One region of the Patulibacter sp. NPDC049589 genome, then DNA from elsewhere that is predicted to be linked to it. Evidence: riboswitches for the same ligand, from Rfam matches in the RefSeq annotation. Region 1 holds a riboswitch; each other region holds the start of a gene.

Region 1 (4,869 bases):
CGGAGGCGATCCTCCGCAGCTCCGGCGAGGACACCGGCACCACGGTCGTCCGCCGCGACGACGAGTTCGGCTACCGCTGGATGGTCCTGCAGGACCCCGACGTCGACGACCAGGTCATCGGCGTCAACGCGGTGATGGAGTCGTTGCAGGCCGGCGGCTACGCCGACCGGGTGCTCTGCGCGGTCTTCGCGTTCCGAGAGGAGCGGACGTCGAGCCCGCTGCACCTCGTGTACCTCGCCAAGCGCGGAACCTGGTACCCGTTCGTCCCCGTGCCGGGCCAGACGAAGGAGCGCGGCCGTGAGCGCGAGCTGCAGCTGCGCGCCGTCCTGGACCCGATGATGGGCCTCGAGCCCGAGATGGACCGCTGGTACCCCCTCTGGGGCGCCCCGATCGGCGCCTGAGCGGCCCAGCCCCCTGGGAACGCAGAAGGCCCGCCATCGGCGGGCCTTCTGCGTTCCGTGCGACCCGGGCCCGTCGGGCACCGTGCCGCCGGCCGGGGTTAGGCCTCGGCCGGGTCCGGGACGAGGCCCTCGCCTGTGAACTCCTGGCCGGCCTCGGCGAAGGAGAAGTCGTCCGCCGGGATCAGCACGTCGGAGCCGATGAGCTCGTCGTCGGCCAGCGGGGTCCCCTTCTCGCGCACGAACGCCAGGAGCTTGGCGAACTCGCGGGCGTAGCCCTCGGGGTCCCCGGCGTCGACGGCCGCGACGACCGCGTCGTCGATGTCGTTGAGCGCCGCGTGCGTGTCGTCCGCCAGCCGGTACTGCTGGTCCATGAAGATCCGGACGATCACGCCTCCTTCTCCTGGCTCTGTGGCGCCGGGGCCGCGTCGGGAGCCGGGGTGCCGCCGGCGCCCAGCTCGGCGGCCGGGGCGCTGCCCTGGCCGAGCTCGGCCTTCATCCGCTCGAGCTCGGAGTCGACCTGCGACCCGGCGGAGAGCGCCTCGAGCTGACGATCGATGTCGTCCTTGCCCGAGCCGAGCTCCATCATGTCGCCGAACGTGCCGGCCTCCTCGAGCTCCGCGACGGCGTCCGCGCGGGCCTTCATGTTCTCCGTCTTGTCGACGGCGCGCTGCATCGCCATGCCGACCTCGGCCATGGACTCGCCGACGCCGGTGGCCGCCTCCGAGATCCGGACCTGGGCCTCCGCGGCGTTGTACTGCGCCTTGATGACCTCCTTCTTGGTCCGGAACTGCTCGACCTTCGTGCGCAGCTTCTGCTCGCTGGCGACGAGGGCCTGCTGCTGGTTCTCGAGGTCCTGGATCTGACCGCTCAGGCCCTGAAGCTCGGTCTGGATCAGCGTCTTGCGCTCCAGCGCGGTGCGGGCGAGGTCCTCCTGCCCGGCGGCGAGCGCCTGACGGGCCTGCGTGTCGAGCTTGACGATCGACTGCTGCTGCTTGTCGGTCTGCAGCTGCAGGCGCTTCTTCGCCGTGACGACGTCGGCGATGCCCTTCTTGACGTTCTGGAGGTTCTCCAGCTGCTTCTGGTAGCTGTAGTCGAGCGTCTCGCCGGGGTCCTCGGCCTTGTCCAGAACCCGGGACAGCTTCGCTTTGATGGTGGTGGACATGCGGGCGCCGAGACCCATGTGGTGCTCCTCGTGGCGTTCTTGGGGATGATCGCCGGTCAGCCTATCGGTCCTGCCTCAACGGTCCGTGAAGTCGACGCGGGCCGGGGACGTGGCGCGCCGGGAGTCGTCGCCCGCGACGAGGCCCCGGAACGACGAGAGGCGCCGCGATGCGGCGCCTCTCGGAAGCGGGGCGGGCCGTCGGGCCCGGGGCCGGCGGCCTACAGGCCGTCGGGGTGCGTGACGACGTACTCGTCCTCGTCGGTGCGGTTGTCCGGGCGCCACTGCGGGCCCTTGGCGCCGCTGGGGTCCTTCGCGGCGGAGGTGTCGAGGCGCAGGCCGGCGATGATCGCGAAGGCGTGGCCGGAGTTCCCGTAGACCGAGATCCACTGGCCCTCGCCCTCGATGCCGTTCTTCCAGGCGTCGTCGAACTCGTAGGACGCGAGCGGGGTCTTCAGCAGGCCGCCGCCGATGAGCGCGTAGGAGACGGTGCCGGAGCAGTCGTAGGCCGTGTCCTCGACGCGGGCGTGGCCGCCGCCGAGGCGGTAGGGCTTGCCGACGATCTTGTTCGCCGCGACGACCGCGGACTGGACCTGCGCCGGGGCCTTCAGCGGAACCCGGGCGAACCAGGCGGTGCGACCGTCGACCGTCTTGCCCTTGTACCGCTTGGCCTTGATGCCGTTGGTGGTGCGCATCCCGACGGGGATGACGACGGTGCCTGGCGCCGCGGGCGCCGCCGGCGTGACCGGGGCGGGTGCGGGCGTGGGAACCGTCGGGGCGACACCGCCGGTGGCCGGAGCCGCCGTCTGTGCTGAAGCGGAAGCCGTGACGCCGGTGAACCCGGCGGCCAGGACGGCGGTCATCGCTATGGCCCGTGAAGTCAAACGCACTACGTGCTCTCTTTCGTCGGCCTACGGGGTTAGCTGACGGGCTAGCGCAGAAAGAGACAGCGCTTCCACCGGAAGACCGGCGAATTAGCCCCAAGAACACGTGGTTCCCCCGCCCACCGGATTCGACTCCGGTGATTCGGCTGCCGGGACAGTAGCAGTCCTGCCGCAAGACGGCACCCACTGTTGCAACGAGCCGTGCAGCCGCGAGGGTTCCGTGCGCCCGGGCGGTGGGTCGTGCGAGGCCGAGACCTCCGGCGACGACGCACGTACCCGCGAGAGGGCGCCGCCGACCCCTCGTCGCTGTGCGTTCGCGCACGGACGGCGGCCGTGCGGTTACCGTGCCCCCGATGCGTCCGGTCCCCACCCGCTCCCGCCGCGCGACGGCGGCCGCCGCCCTGGCCGTCTCGGCCGCCCTCGTCCTCGCCGGCTGCGGCGGGGGCGACGACGCCGAGTCGCCCTTCACCCCGCCGAAGGGCGACGACTCCTCGGCGTCCGCGCTCGGGTTCCCCGTCGTCGCCACCCGGAACACGACCCGGACGGGTACGAAGGACCCGGTGGACGCCGCCGCGGCCGTCGCCCGCGCGGCGTACCCGGACGGCTCGGAGGCCAGCCGCGCGAAGGCCGTGACGATCGTCGACGACCAGGACTGGCGGACGGCGCTGGCCGCCACGTCGCTCGCCGCGCCCCCGATCGGCGCACCCCTCCTGTTCAGCGACGGCGCGAAGCTCCCGGACGCCACGGTGTCCGCGATCGACGCCCTGAAGCCGTCCGGCAGCGACGCGGCCGGCAAGGCGCAGGCCGTGCTCGTCGGCAAGGTCGGACGGCCCTCCGGCCTGCGGACGGACGCCATCGAGGGCGCCGACCCCTACGAGCTGGCGCGCGCGATCGACCGGTACACCACGCAGGCCCGCGGCCGCTCGAGCGACCGCGTCCTCGTCGTCAGCGCCGATCGCCCCGAGTACGCCGTGCCGGCCGCCGCCTGGCTGGCGAAGTCCGGGGACCCGCTCGCGTTCGTGACGAGCAAGGGCATCCCGCCGGCCACCGCCCGTCAGCTCGCGTCGCACCCGAAGGCGACCATCTACGTGCTGGGGCCCAGCGCCGTGGTCCGCCCGTCGGTCACCAAGCAGCTGCGCAAGTACGGCACCGTCAAGCGCGTCGGCGGCGTCAGCCCGACCGACAACGCGATCGGCTTCGCCCGCTACAAGGACGGCTCGTTCGGCTGGAACGTCAACCAGCCCGGCCACGGGTTCCTCATCGCGCGGGACACCGACACGCTCGGCGCGATCAGCCTCGCGCCGTTCGCGGCCTCCGGCCTGCACGGCCCGCTGCTGCTCCTGGACTCCTCCGACCAGCTCTCGGTCCCCGTGCGCGAGTACCTGCGCGACGTCAAGCAGGGGTACTACCCCGACGACCCGACCCTCGACGCGACCGCGGTCGCGCGCTACAACCGCGCGTGGCTGACCGGCGACGTCTCGCAGATCAGCGCGAAGGTCCAGGCGCAGATCGACACGCTGCTCGAGCTCGCGCCCGTGGACGACTCGCCGTCCGGCGGCGACGACGGGCTGCCCCGCGACGGCTCCGGCACGACCACGGCCCCGAAGTCGACCACGAAGGCCCCGGCCACCACCACGACGCCGACGCCGAAGGCGCCCTGAGCGCGCGGCCCCGCCACGTGGCGGGGCCGCGCGGGGATCGGTACAACAGACGCATGAGCGAAGCGCAGCGGCCGGACCAACGCGATCTCGGCGTCGCCGTCACGGTCGACGACATCCGCCGGCTCACGGGCGCCGCCACCCCGCACTTCGCGCAGCAGATCCGCAACCGCGTCGCGCGGCTGATCGACGGCCTGCCCGCGCAGCACCCCGCGCGCCTGGTCGGCGAGGCCGAGGTCCGCCGGCTGACGGCGCTGGGGACGAGCGGGGAGGTCCGCGGCGGCACCGCGCAGCCCGGCATGCCCGGCCTGCCCTCCACCGCCCTGCCCAAGGGCTGACCCGGGCCGGCCCGCCCGGCCGGCCACGCCCGTCCGTCCCGCACCCGAGGTCCAGATGCCCGCGTCCGTCCCGCCCCCCACGCCCGGCCCGCCGCTCTGGGAGGCCGTCCGGGGGCTGCGGCTCCACGTCGACGGACTCGAGCTGCAGACCCTCGAGCGCCCGACGAAGATGGGCGTGCGCCTGACGACCGTCGTCCGCCTGCGCGGCGCCGGCCACGAGGGCGTCGGCGAGGACGTGACGTACGACCCGTTCTCGCACGCGGCGCTCCAGGGATGGGACGGCCTGCCCGAGGTGCGCGGAGACTGGACCACCGAGTCGTTCTCCGCGATCTTCGACAGCGTCTCGCTCTTCCCGGCCCCGCCCGTCCACGACGTCGACGAGCGCTACCGCCGGTGGGCGTTCGAGTCCGCCGCGCTGGACCTGGCGCT
Region 2 (4,869 bases), on a different contig from region 1:
TTGGACTGGCGGTGGGGTTCAAGTACAACGCCGCGTTCCTCGGCCTGCCGCTGCTGACCGCGGTGGGCATGCACGCCGCCGGCGGTCTGCGGGCGGACGGTGACCAACACCCGCCGCCCGGCGCTGGGCGGCTGCCGAACTGGCGTGCGGCCGCGGTCGGCCTGCTCATCGTGGCGGCCTCGGCCTTCGTGGCGTTCTTCGCCATGGACCCCTACGCGGTGCTGCGCCCGGGGTTCTTCCGCAGCGAGCTCGAGCATCTCTCGGACTACACCGCCGGGGGTCTGCTGCTCGGGGAGACGGAGCGGTCGGGGTATCGCTACTACGCGTGGGCGCTTCTCTGGGGCTTCGGCGTCGTCCCGGCGCTGCTCCTGGCGATCGGCGTCGCCCGGGGAGCATGCCGGCACCGGTGGCAGGCGTTGTTGCTCGTGCCCGCACCCGTGGTGTTCGTCGCGCTCATCGGATCGCAGGGCCGGTACTTCGCCCGGTACGAGCTGCCGATCTATCCGCTGCTCGCGCTCCTGGCGGCCTCGGGAGGGGTCTGGGTCCTGGAGTTCCTCCTCGCCCGCCTGCGGATCGCCGGCCGGGCGCGCCTCGCCGCCGGAGCCGTCCTGACCGCCGCGGCGTTCGCGCAGGGCATCGTCCTGATCGCGCACAGCAACGTCGTGCTGTCCCGGCCCGACACCCGCACCACCGCGCGGGAATGGATGGTGCGCAACATCCCGGCGGGGACGCCGATCGTGGTCGAGCCCATGGTGCCCCGCGAGTGGTACGCCGACGGCGCGTCCCTGCGGAGCGCATCCTCCCGAGCCGAGTACCGGTGGCCGCGCCTGACGCGGACCGGCGCCGACAAACGACGCCTCGCGCGGGCCCATCCTCGCCTAGCCAGCCGGATCGGACGCGCGGCGGACTTCGCCAACCACGGCTTCACGCTCTTCCCAGGGATGCTCGACTTCTACCGCGAGAACGGTGCGTGCTGGGTGATCTCCGGGTCGATGCAGAGCGGACGGGTCCAGAACAACCCTGCCCGGGTCCCCGATGCCGTGCGCTACTACCGCGCCCTCGAGCGCCAGGCCGTCCTGCGCTTCTCGATCTCGCCGTTCGACGGGCCCGAAGCGAAGGACTACTTCCAGTACGACAAGGCGTTCAACTTCGTGCAGCTGCGCTACCGGCTTCCCGGGCCATCCGTGCGGGTCTACCGCCTGAAGGACTGCTCTCCCGGCGTCGATACGCAGCGCATCCGAAGGGCTGGGTGACGAAGTACTCCCTCGTCTGGCGGCGCGCGTCGGCCGGACAGACCGGGGGCGTGGAGGTCGAGATGGTGCGTCGGCGGGACGCGCCCTGGCGGAACAGGTCCGTCGAGTCCGCCTCTGAACGTACGACCGTTGTCCAGGCGAGGGAGTCTGCGGCGATCGCGGCCGATGACCGGGCGGGGCCCGGCCGAGGGCTCCCTCGTCGCGAACCCGGAGGTCACCACGATGTCGAAGAAGCTCATGGCCATGCTCGCCGTCGTCGTTCTCGGCGCGGGATTCGTCTACAAGACGGTGCTCGCCGCCCCGACCGAGGCCGGTGCCGAACCGAAGCTCCAGGGCGTCGTCTACGTCCTGCCCAAGGAGTTCCTCGTCAACCTCTCCGACGGGCGCTACGCCAAGTTCTCCGTCGCCGTCGTTCTTCCCGAGACGCCAGAGGCCCACGGCGAGGAGACACCTCCCGAAGGCTACGGTCCGCTCGCCGAGGAAGCGGTCATCAGAACCGTCGTCGTCGATGTCGTCGGCGCCTCGACCGGCGACGCCCTGACGACGGCCAAGGGTCGGTCGGCCGTTCGACGTCGGATCCTCCGACGCATAGAGCGGGAGACCGACGCGGAAGCGAAGGACGTGCTCTTTCCCGACATCACCGTGCAGTGACGTCGTCGGACGCACGCTCGATGGACCGAGGTGCGATCTGTCGATCGTTGAGCGCGCCATCCTGACGAAGTCCGACGATGGGTAGGAGAATCGACCGGATTCCTGGTACCTTTCGGCACGCCGAGTCCCCGGGAGCCGTCCCCGGGGAGCGGGGGACCCAGGTGTTTTGGGGCTTGTCCACGACCTTTGTGGAGGCGCGACTCTTTCAGCGCCAGCCCGTCAGCTAACCCCGTAGGCCGACGAGAGAGCTGCTCCACATGTCATCACGCCCGGCGCGCCGCGCCGCCCTCATCAGCGCCCTGGCCTTGCTGGCCTGCGGGGGACCCATCACGCAGGCTGCCTCCGCAGCCGGCGTCCCGGGTGGGGGCGGAACCCCGGCCCCGACCGCGACGACCCCAGCGACTGCCGCCGCCCCCGCCCCTGCACCTCCGACGGTGTCGGAGACGCAGACGGTGAAACTGACGCGCTCGCAGGTGAAGAGCGTCCAGCGGCGGGCCCGCGTCCGGGCCGACGGGGCGATCGGCAGCAGGACGCGTGCTGCGCTCAAGAGGTACCAGGCGAAGAAGCGGCTGGTCCGCACCGGGCGACCGAACCTCCAGACGCTGAAGGCCATGAAGCTCGCGTTCGCGAAGAAGGTCGAGCAGCAGCTGGTCGCGCGCCAGCGCACTGCGGCACCGCTGGCCGGAGCCGTTCCCGGATTCGTCTTCCCGATCCAAGGCTCGTGGTCCTTCGGGGGTTCGGCCACGGCGTTCGGTGACCGGGGAGGCGCGCACGAAGGCGTCGACCTCCTCTCCGCCTGCGGGACGCCGGTCGTCGCCGCCTCCAGCGGGACGGTGAAGGCCAACGCGGATCAGTCCGCCGCCGGCAATTACCTCGTGCTCACCGACACGCCTTCGGGCGAGGACCAGGCGTACATGCACCTGCAGTCCGCCTCCCCGCTGCGGCCCGGCACTCGCGTCGAGGCGGGCTCGCCGATCGGCGCAGTCGGCGACACGGGCAACGCGACGGCCTGCCTCCTGCACTTCGAGCTCTGGGGCGCTCCGGGGTGGCAGGACGGCAAGCCGCGCGACCCGAGCGGCGACCTCGAGTCGTGGGGCGGGACCCCCACGCCCGCCGCCCGCTGACCCCCGACCGCCTCGCGTCGGCCAGGCGCTCTTCCTAAGCTAAGGCGTCCCGAACGTTCCGGCGGCTGCGCGCGACGAGATCCACATCCCGGAGCGGCGGAGCCACCCCACGGACGGACGACTCGGGGCTCCGCACCCTTCGCTCCAGATCGCCCCGCACGGGATCGGGGTCTCGTTCGCGTGCCCACGCACTCGGTCGATCGACGGAGTCGGTAGGCGCTCGACATCGGCACGTTCCGGCGCTTCGACATCATTCCTACACCATGTAGGACTTTCGCTACGATGCGGACCTGCAGATCGCGCCGATGCCCCGCCCAGACGCCCCAGCCCCAATGCACATCGGACTGCACCGGCCCCTCCGCCGGCGGCACCCGTCAGCTTCGGTGGCCGGCGCGTGCGTGCTCGACGTGGTCGCGAGCCAGACCCAGCAGGCCGCTGACGTGGTCGTCGTCGAGGCTGTAGAGCACGCTGCGCCCGACCTTCCGCCGCTTCACGACGTGCGCGGTGCGGAGGAGGCGCAGCGCGTGCGAGCACGCGGTCTCCGACAGGCCCGCGGCCTCCGCCAGACCGCCGACGTGCATCTCCGGCGTCTCCATCAAGGCCAGGATCACCCGCAGGCGACCCGGGTCCGCGAGCACGCGAAAGGTCTCCGCGAGCTCATCGACCTCACCGTCCCGCCACGGCACTCCGGCCTGCACCGGCGCACCGGACGATGCCGCCGCGACGCGACTGTCTGGTCCGCTCACGCCCTCAAGCGTATCCCGGCCCCCGTACCGACCCACACGCCGCGCTCGACGTGGCGCGGGCTCGACCGGTCTGTTACCTTCAGACTTGTTCAGATGTTCATGCTTTTAGGAGCAGGAATCAGTCTCATGGCCCACGATCACTCCCACGGCATCGTCACCGCCGGCGCCCGCCACAAGCGTGCGCTGACGATCGCACTGGCGCTCACTGCGACGTACCTCGTCGTCGAGCTCTCGGTCGGCCTCGCGATCGGCTCCCTCGCGCTGATCTCCGATGCCGGCCACATGCTCACCGACACCGCGGGGCTCGCCCTGGCGCTGACGGCGATCGTGATGGCGCAGAGCACGCCGGACGACGAACGGACGTACGGTCGCTACCGGCTCGAGGCGCTCGCGTCGCTGGCCAACGCTGTGCTGCTGTTCGCGGTCGCGATCTACGTCCTCATCGAGGCCGTCGGCCGGTTCCAGGACCCCACCGACGTCCCCGGACTCGGGCTGATGGTCGTCGCCTTCGTCGGCCTCGTGGTCAACGTCGCCTCGTTCCTGCTCCTGCGCGCCGGCGCGAAGGAGAGCCTGAACGTCCGCGGCGCGTTCCTCGAGGTCTGGGCCGACATGATCGGCTCGCTCGGCGTGCTCGCGGCCGGCGCGGTCATGCTCGCGACCGACTGGCCCTACGCCGACCCGATCGTCGGCGTCGCGATCGGCCTGTTCGTCCTCCCCCGCGCCTGGCGTCTGGGCGCCGACGCGGTCCACATCCTCATGGAGGGCGCGCCGAAGGACGTCGACGTCGCCGATGTGCGGAGCACGCTCGCGGCATTGCCCGGGGTGCAGGGCGTCCACGACCTGCACGTCTGGACCCTGACCTCCGGCACCGACGTGGCCAGCGCCCACCTGCAGATGGCCGAAGGCGCCGACGGCGGCGCCGTCCTGACCGCCGCCACGGCTCTCCTTCGCGAGCGATTCAACATCTCGCACGCGACGATCCAGACCGAGCCCAGCGGTTACGACACCGACGACGAACCGGGGATCTGACATGAGCACCGAGACCATCGACCTGCCGCTGGGCAGGGACGCCGACTGCGAGCCGTGTGCCGGCCG
Region 3 (4,869 bases), on a different contig from region 1:
GAGTGGTGGGCCGACGAGCTCAGGCGCGCCGGATTCGTCGACGTCGGCGTCGAGGTGCTCGACCACGAGGGCGGCCTGGCCTGGGCGAAGAAGCCCACCCGATAGGCCCGCAGCGATCTCCCACGATCCGTAGGACTTGGGGTGCCATACTCGTCCGATGACCGACGGCGCCATTCAGGGCGAGCTGCAAGAGCAGATCATGATCGTCCTGTGGCACAACGGCGAAGGGACCGTCGAGCACGTCCGCGCCGGACTACCGGCCCGGCACCGCAGCGCCTACAGCACGGTGCAGACCGTGCTCAACCGTCTCGTCGATCGTGGTCTCCTCTCGCGGGAGCGGCGCGGCAAGACGTTCATCTACACCGCGAAGGTGACCGAAGGGCAGTACCTGTCGCGCTCCATCGAGCGCACCCTCGCAGGAGCGTCGCTCGAGGCCCGGCAGGCCGCGCTGGCGCAGCTGATCGGCACCATCGACACCGACGAGCTCTCCGCTCTGCAGGAGCAGGCCCGCCAGGCCACCGCCGCACGTGAGGCCCGCAGGCGGTGATCATTCTCCTGGCACTCCTGGTCGTCGTCGCGGTGCTGCTGCCGCACGTCGTGCCGCTGCGACGCGTGGCGCCGGCGACCGCCGCCACGCTCTGGGGCGTCGCGCTGGGCCTGCGGGCGCTGACCAGCGTCTTCGTCGCGCTCTACCTCGTCCTCTTCCTGCCGGCGACCGCGCTCTTTGACGCGATGACCCACTGGTGCTGGCACACGATCATCCCGATCGCCACCACCCACCTCGGCGTGGCCGGCCACCGCGTCGGCGACGCCGTGGCGATCTTCCCGATCTTCCTGCTGGCAGCGTCGGCGATCTCGCTGACCTTCGGGCTCGTCCGCGCCGCCCGGTCGATCCGACGACTGATCACCCGCGACGCCGTCGGACGCGGACCGGCCGACAGCGTGATCGTCGGCGGCCCCGACGTGTTCGTCGCGGCCGCCGGGTTCAGCAATCCGCGACTCGTGGTGTCCGCCGGCGCCCTGACGCAGCTGGACGACGAGGAGCTCGCCGCCGGAATCGATCACGAGCACGGCCACATCCGCAGGCGCCACCGCTTCGTCGTCCTCTACGCCGAGGCGTGCCGCGCATTGGCGCGTTTCATTCCGGGAACGAAGCATGCGGTTTCGCAGCTGCGCTTCCATCTCGAACGTGACGCCGACGCTTGGGCGCTCGCCCGCCAGCACGACCGCTTCGCCCTCGCGAGCGCGATCTGCAAAGCGACGATCTCGCAGAACCCGGCCGTCGCGCCGCTGGGTGGAGGCCGCGACGTCCGCGACCGCGTCGACGAACTGCTCAGCGGCCACCGGACACCCGGAGCGCTGCGCCGCAGCGCCCTGAACACCACCGCAGCACTGGGCGTCGTCCTGCTGCTCGGTCTGACGGCCTCGGTGCCCAGTGTCATCGCCGCCGGCCAGCAGCAGGCAAACGGCGCGCCCGTCCCGCACGCCTGCGACGGCTGACCACCGGGCGGCCGCGCGGAGCGCCTCAGCTGCGGCTCAGGCGATCGCGGCCGCCAAGTCGTTGCAGGCCTGCTCGCACGCCCGGCACGATGCCGCGCAGATGCGGCAGTGTGCGTGCATCTGGGCGTGGCGCTCGCACTCGTCGCCGCAGGCGCGGCAGGCTGCCGCGCACGCCTGCAGGATCGCCACGGAGACGTTCGCGTCGTACGCCGTCTGGCGACCGGCGACCCGCCCGGCCGCCGTGCACACGTCGGCGCAGTCCTGATTGAGCCGGATGCACTTGGCCAACTCGGCGGCCATCTCCTCGCCGAGGCACGCATCGGCGCATGCGGTGCACGTCTGCGCGCACTCCAAGCACGCATCGACGCAGCGAGCGATCGCCGCGCCGTCGACGGCGAAGGCCTGCGGGTGGGTTTCGAGCATCTGCTGGGCGTTGGACATAAGGGCTCCTGTCATGGGGAGGGGTGGAGACGGCGCTCGTCCCGGCGTTCAGACCGGTTCCGCGCCTCGCCGCCGTGCTACCCGGATGGGCTAGCGCCATGAGCCTGAATCGATGGACTGTCGGACTTCCACGCGGTGTCGCAGCGGGGCGGCGAGCTGGCGCAAGGCTCGGTGGATGCGCCCATCCATCGACGACCGAGGGCCGTTTACTCCTACGAATCGTCGGAGGCTGATGCGCGGGGCGTCCTGGGGTGTTATCTTGCGGACGCCGAGTCGCTCGAACGGTTTCGAGCGAACGGGGGACCCAAGTGGTTTTGGGGCTAATCCACGCGTTTGTGGAGGCGCTGTCTTTCTGCGCCAGCCCGTCAGCTAACCCCGTAGGCCATCGAAAGAGAGCGCCTGTGAAGCAGTTCACCCGCGGCATCGTCTTGGCCGCCAGCATCACCCTCGGGGCCCTGCCGGCCAGCGCCATGGCGCAGAGCCCCAGCGGCGGAACGCCGGCTGCACCGCCGGCCGCTACCGCAGCGCCCGCCCCGGCGCCTCCTGCGTCACCGGACCCGGACCTCACGGTCAAGACGGTAAAGCTCACGCGCTCACAGACCAAGAGCGTGCAACGCCGCGTCAAGGTCCGCCCGGACGGCGCGCTCGGAACGGGAACCCGCACCGCCCTGAAGCGGTACCAGCGCACCAAGCAGCTCGTTCCCACCGGCCGCCCGAACCTGCAGACCCTTCATGCGATGGAGCTCAAGTTCGCTGCCGCGATCGAGGCGAAGCTCCGATCTGATGCTGCACCACAGACGGCTGCTCCCGGGCCCGCCGCCGCGCAGGCCGTCCAGGCCGCGATGAGCCAGGCCGGCACCCCGTACGAGTACGGCGGCGACGGCCCCGGCGGCTTTGATTGCTCCGGCCTGACGATGTGGGCCTACGCCCAGGCGGGCGTGACGCTGCCGCACTACAGCTTCGACCAGTTCACCATGGGCGAGCCCGTCGAGCGCGACGCGATCCAGCCGGGAGACCTCGTCTTCTTCGACACCGCCGGCCCCGGGGCCTCCGACGTCGGAATCGCCACGGGCCCGACCACCGTCGTCTCCGCCACCAGCAGCCGCGGTGTCCTCGAGCACGAGACCTTCGACGACTACTGGGGCAGCCACTACGTCGGCGCTCGCCGCCTCGCCCCCGCAGGCTGAGCGACCAGCACCCACCCCACCCGCCGGGGCTCCACAGGGCCCCAGGCGCCGGGGGGATGACGACGTCCACGCAGCCCGTCCGCAGACGGGCAACCGGAACGAATCAGGAGAAGACCGAGATGGCACCGACGACCGGCACGAAGACGACAACCACGGAGTTGTGGCGCATCGGGATCCCCGACGAGTCCTACGCCTTCCGGGCCCCTCGACCCGGGCACCGCGACCTCGGCGAGCTCGAGTTCTGGGAGCGCTCCACCGTCCGCTCCCGCCTGCGCCGCGAGACCGCAGCCGCACGCAAGGTCGGGGTCAAGCAGGGCGCGCGATCAAAGCTCGCGATGGCACTCGTCGGCGTGACGCTCGCCGTTCCCGCCACCGAGGCCGTCACCGCCGGCACCGCGCAGGCCGCACCCGTCACCGACTCCGTCCTCAAACGCGGCGACAGCGGCTCCCGCGTCGCCGCCCTGCAGCGCGCCCTGGGCATCACCGCCGACGGCGAGTTCGGCACCCAGACCCACAAAGCCGTCCGCGCCTTCCAACGCTCAAACGGTCTGGCGATCGACGGCGTCGTCGGAGCGCAGACCGCCGCGAAGCTCGGACTAGGGAGCGCCGCGAAGAAGGCATCGGCGACCACCAAGGCCAGCTCCCGGGCGAGCACCAGTGACGCCGCTGACCCCGGCCTCTCCACGGCGACCGTCCGTGCGATCCAGGGCAAGCTCGGGATCGCTGTCGACGGCGAGTGGGGCCCCCAGACACGCAGCGCCGTTCGCGACTACCAGCGCGAGCACGGGCTGCAGGTCGACGGCGTCCCCGGCCCCGCGACCCTGAGCAGCCTCGGCATCCGCGCCTCGCCCGGCACCCCCGACAACGACAGCGCGCCCAGCGCCGCATCGTCCACCGCGAGCAGCTCCAGCAACGGGGGCGGCGGAGCGATCTCCGCAGCGCGCTCCAAGACCGGCGCGCCGTACTCCTACGGAGCGACCGGGCCGTCCTCCTTCGACTGCTCCGGCCTGGTCCAGTGGGCGTTCAAGCAAGCCGGAGTGTCGCTGCCGCGCACGAGCTTCGCGCAGTACGGCGAAGGCAGCACGGTGTCGAAGGGCAACATCCGCGCCGGCGACCTCGTCTTCTTCAACACCGCCGGACCCGGCGCCTCGGACGTCGGGATCGCCACCGGCCCGACGACCGTGATCTCCGCAACCAGCAGCCGTGGAGTCATGGAGCACCCCATCTTCGACAGCTATTGGGGCTCTCACTTCGTCGGTGCGAAGCGGATTTAGCGCCACGGCACCCCAAGTCCTACAACGTGTCGGGGATGCGGTAGCGTTCGCCTATGCCGATTCGCCACCTCACCGCCCGCTGCACGGCCGCTGCGGCGGGCGTCGCGTTTGCATCTGCATTCCTCGCCCCGACCGCCTCGGGCCAGACCGCGGCGGCGCCCATCACCAGCAGTCTGCAGATTGTCGTCGAGAAGCCCGCGGGCACTCCCGTCCTTCAGGGCGACAGATGGACGGTGCTCGCCGTTACCCCTCAATACGTCGCCGGCACCACCGTCCGGGTGAGCTTCACCGCCGGTGCTCGCCGGGTTACTGAATCAGTACCGCTGCAAGTCGCAGGCGACAGCGCTCGCGGCATCGCGCGCCTTCCGATCCCCGATCGTTTGCGCCGCGCCGCCCGGGTCGTCGTTCGGGCTGAGATTCCCGACGGCCAACCGGTCGCGGCGACGGCCGCCCCGACAACGATCGTC

Evidence for each region. Region 1 has a riboswitch for cyclic di-AMP ahead of AB0L40_RS06530 (peptidoglycan endopeptidase). Riboswitches for the same ligand answer to the same signal wherever they lie in the genome.
Region 2: another riboswitch for cyclic di-AMP. It lies ahead of AB0L40_RS00940 (peptidoglycan DD-metalloendopeptidase family protein); the one in region 1 lies ahead of AB0L40_RS06530 (peptidoglycan endopeptidase).
Region 3: another riboswitch for cyclic di-AMP. It lies ahead of AB0L40_RS05140 (NlpC/P60 family protein); the one in region 1 lies ahead of AB0L40_RS06530 (peptidoglycan endopeptidase).

Annotation. Positions count from the first base shown of each region.
Region 1 is NZ_JBFAPC010000023.1:35,210-40,078, forward strand. Features, by position in the region: gene AB0L40_RS06515 (hypothetical protein) at 1-401, shown strand, start outside; gene AB0L40_RS06520 (hypothetical protein) at 500-790, opposite strand; gene AB0L40_RS06525 (PspA/IM30 family protein) at 787-1,581, opposite strand; gene AB0L40_RS06530 (peptidoglycan endopeptidase) at 1,782-2,255, opposite strand; cyclic di-AMP (ydaO/yuaA leader) riboswitch at 2,454-2,602, opposite strand; gene AB0L40_RS06535 (hypothetical protein) at 2,798-4,105, shown strand; gene AB0L40_RS06540 (hypothetical protein) at 4,159-4,440, shown strand; gene AB0L40_RS06545 (hypothetical protein) at 4,496-4,869, shown strand, end outside.
Region 2 is NZ_JBFAPC010000003.1:39,580-44,448, forward strand. Features, by position in the region: gene AB0L40_RS00930 (glycosyltransferase family 39 protein) at 1-1,253, shown strand, start outside; gene AB0L40_RS00935 (flagellar basal body-associated FliL family protein) at 1,476-1,904, shown strand; cyclic di-AMP (ydaO/yuaA leader) riboswitch at 2,013-2,157, shown strand; gene AB0L40_RS00940 (peptidoglycan DD-metalloendopeptidase family protein) at 2,357-3,028, shown strand; gene AB0L40_RS00945 (metalloregulator ArsR/SmtB family transcription factor) at 3,403-3,774, opposite strand; gene AB0L40_RS00950 (cation diffusion facilitator family transporter) at 3,901-4,803, shown strand; gene AB0L40_RS00955 (cation-translocating P-type ATPase) at 4,805-4,869, shown strand, end outside.
Region 3 is NZ_JBFAPC010000017.1:15,651-20,519, forward strand. Features, by position in the region: gene AB0L40_RS05120 (methyltransferase domain-containing protein) at 1-105, shown strand, start outside; gene AB0L40_RS05125 (BlaI/MecI/CopY family transcriptional regulator) at 158-547, shown strand; gene AB0L40_RS05130 (M56 family metallopeptidase) at 544-1,500, shown strand; gene AB0L40_RS05135 (four-helix bundle copper-binding protein) at 1,537-1,941, opposite strand; cyclic di-AMP (ydaO/yuaA leader) riboswitch at 2,198-2,340, shown strand; gene AB0L40_RS05140 (NlpC/P60 family protein) at 2,343-3,128, shown strand; gene AB0L40_RS05145 (peptidoglycan-binding protein) at 3,248-4,402, shown strand; gene AB0L40_RS05150 (L,D-transpeptidase) at 4,456-4,869, shown strand, end outside.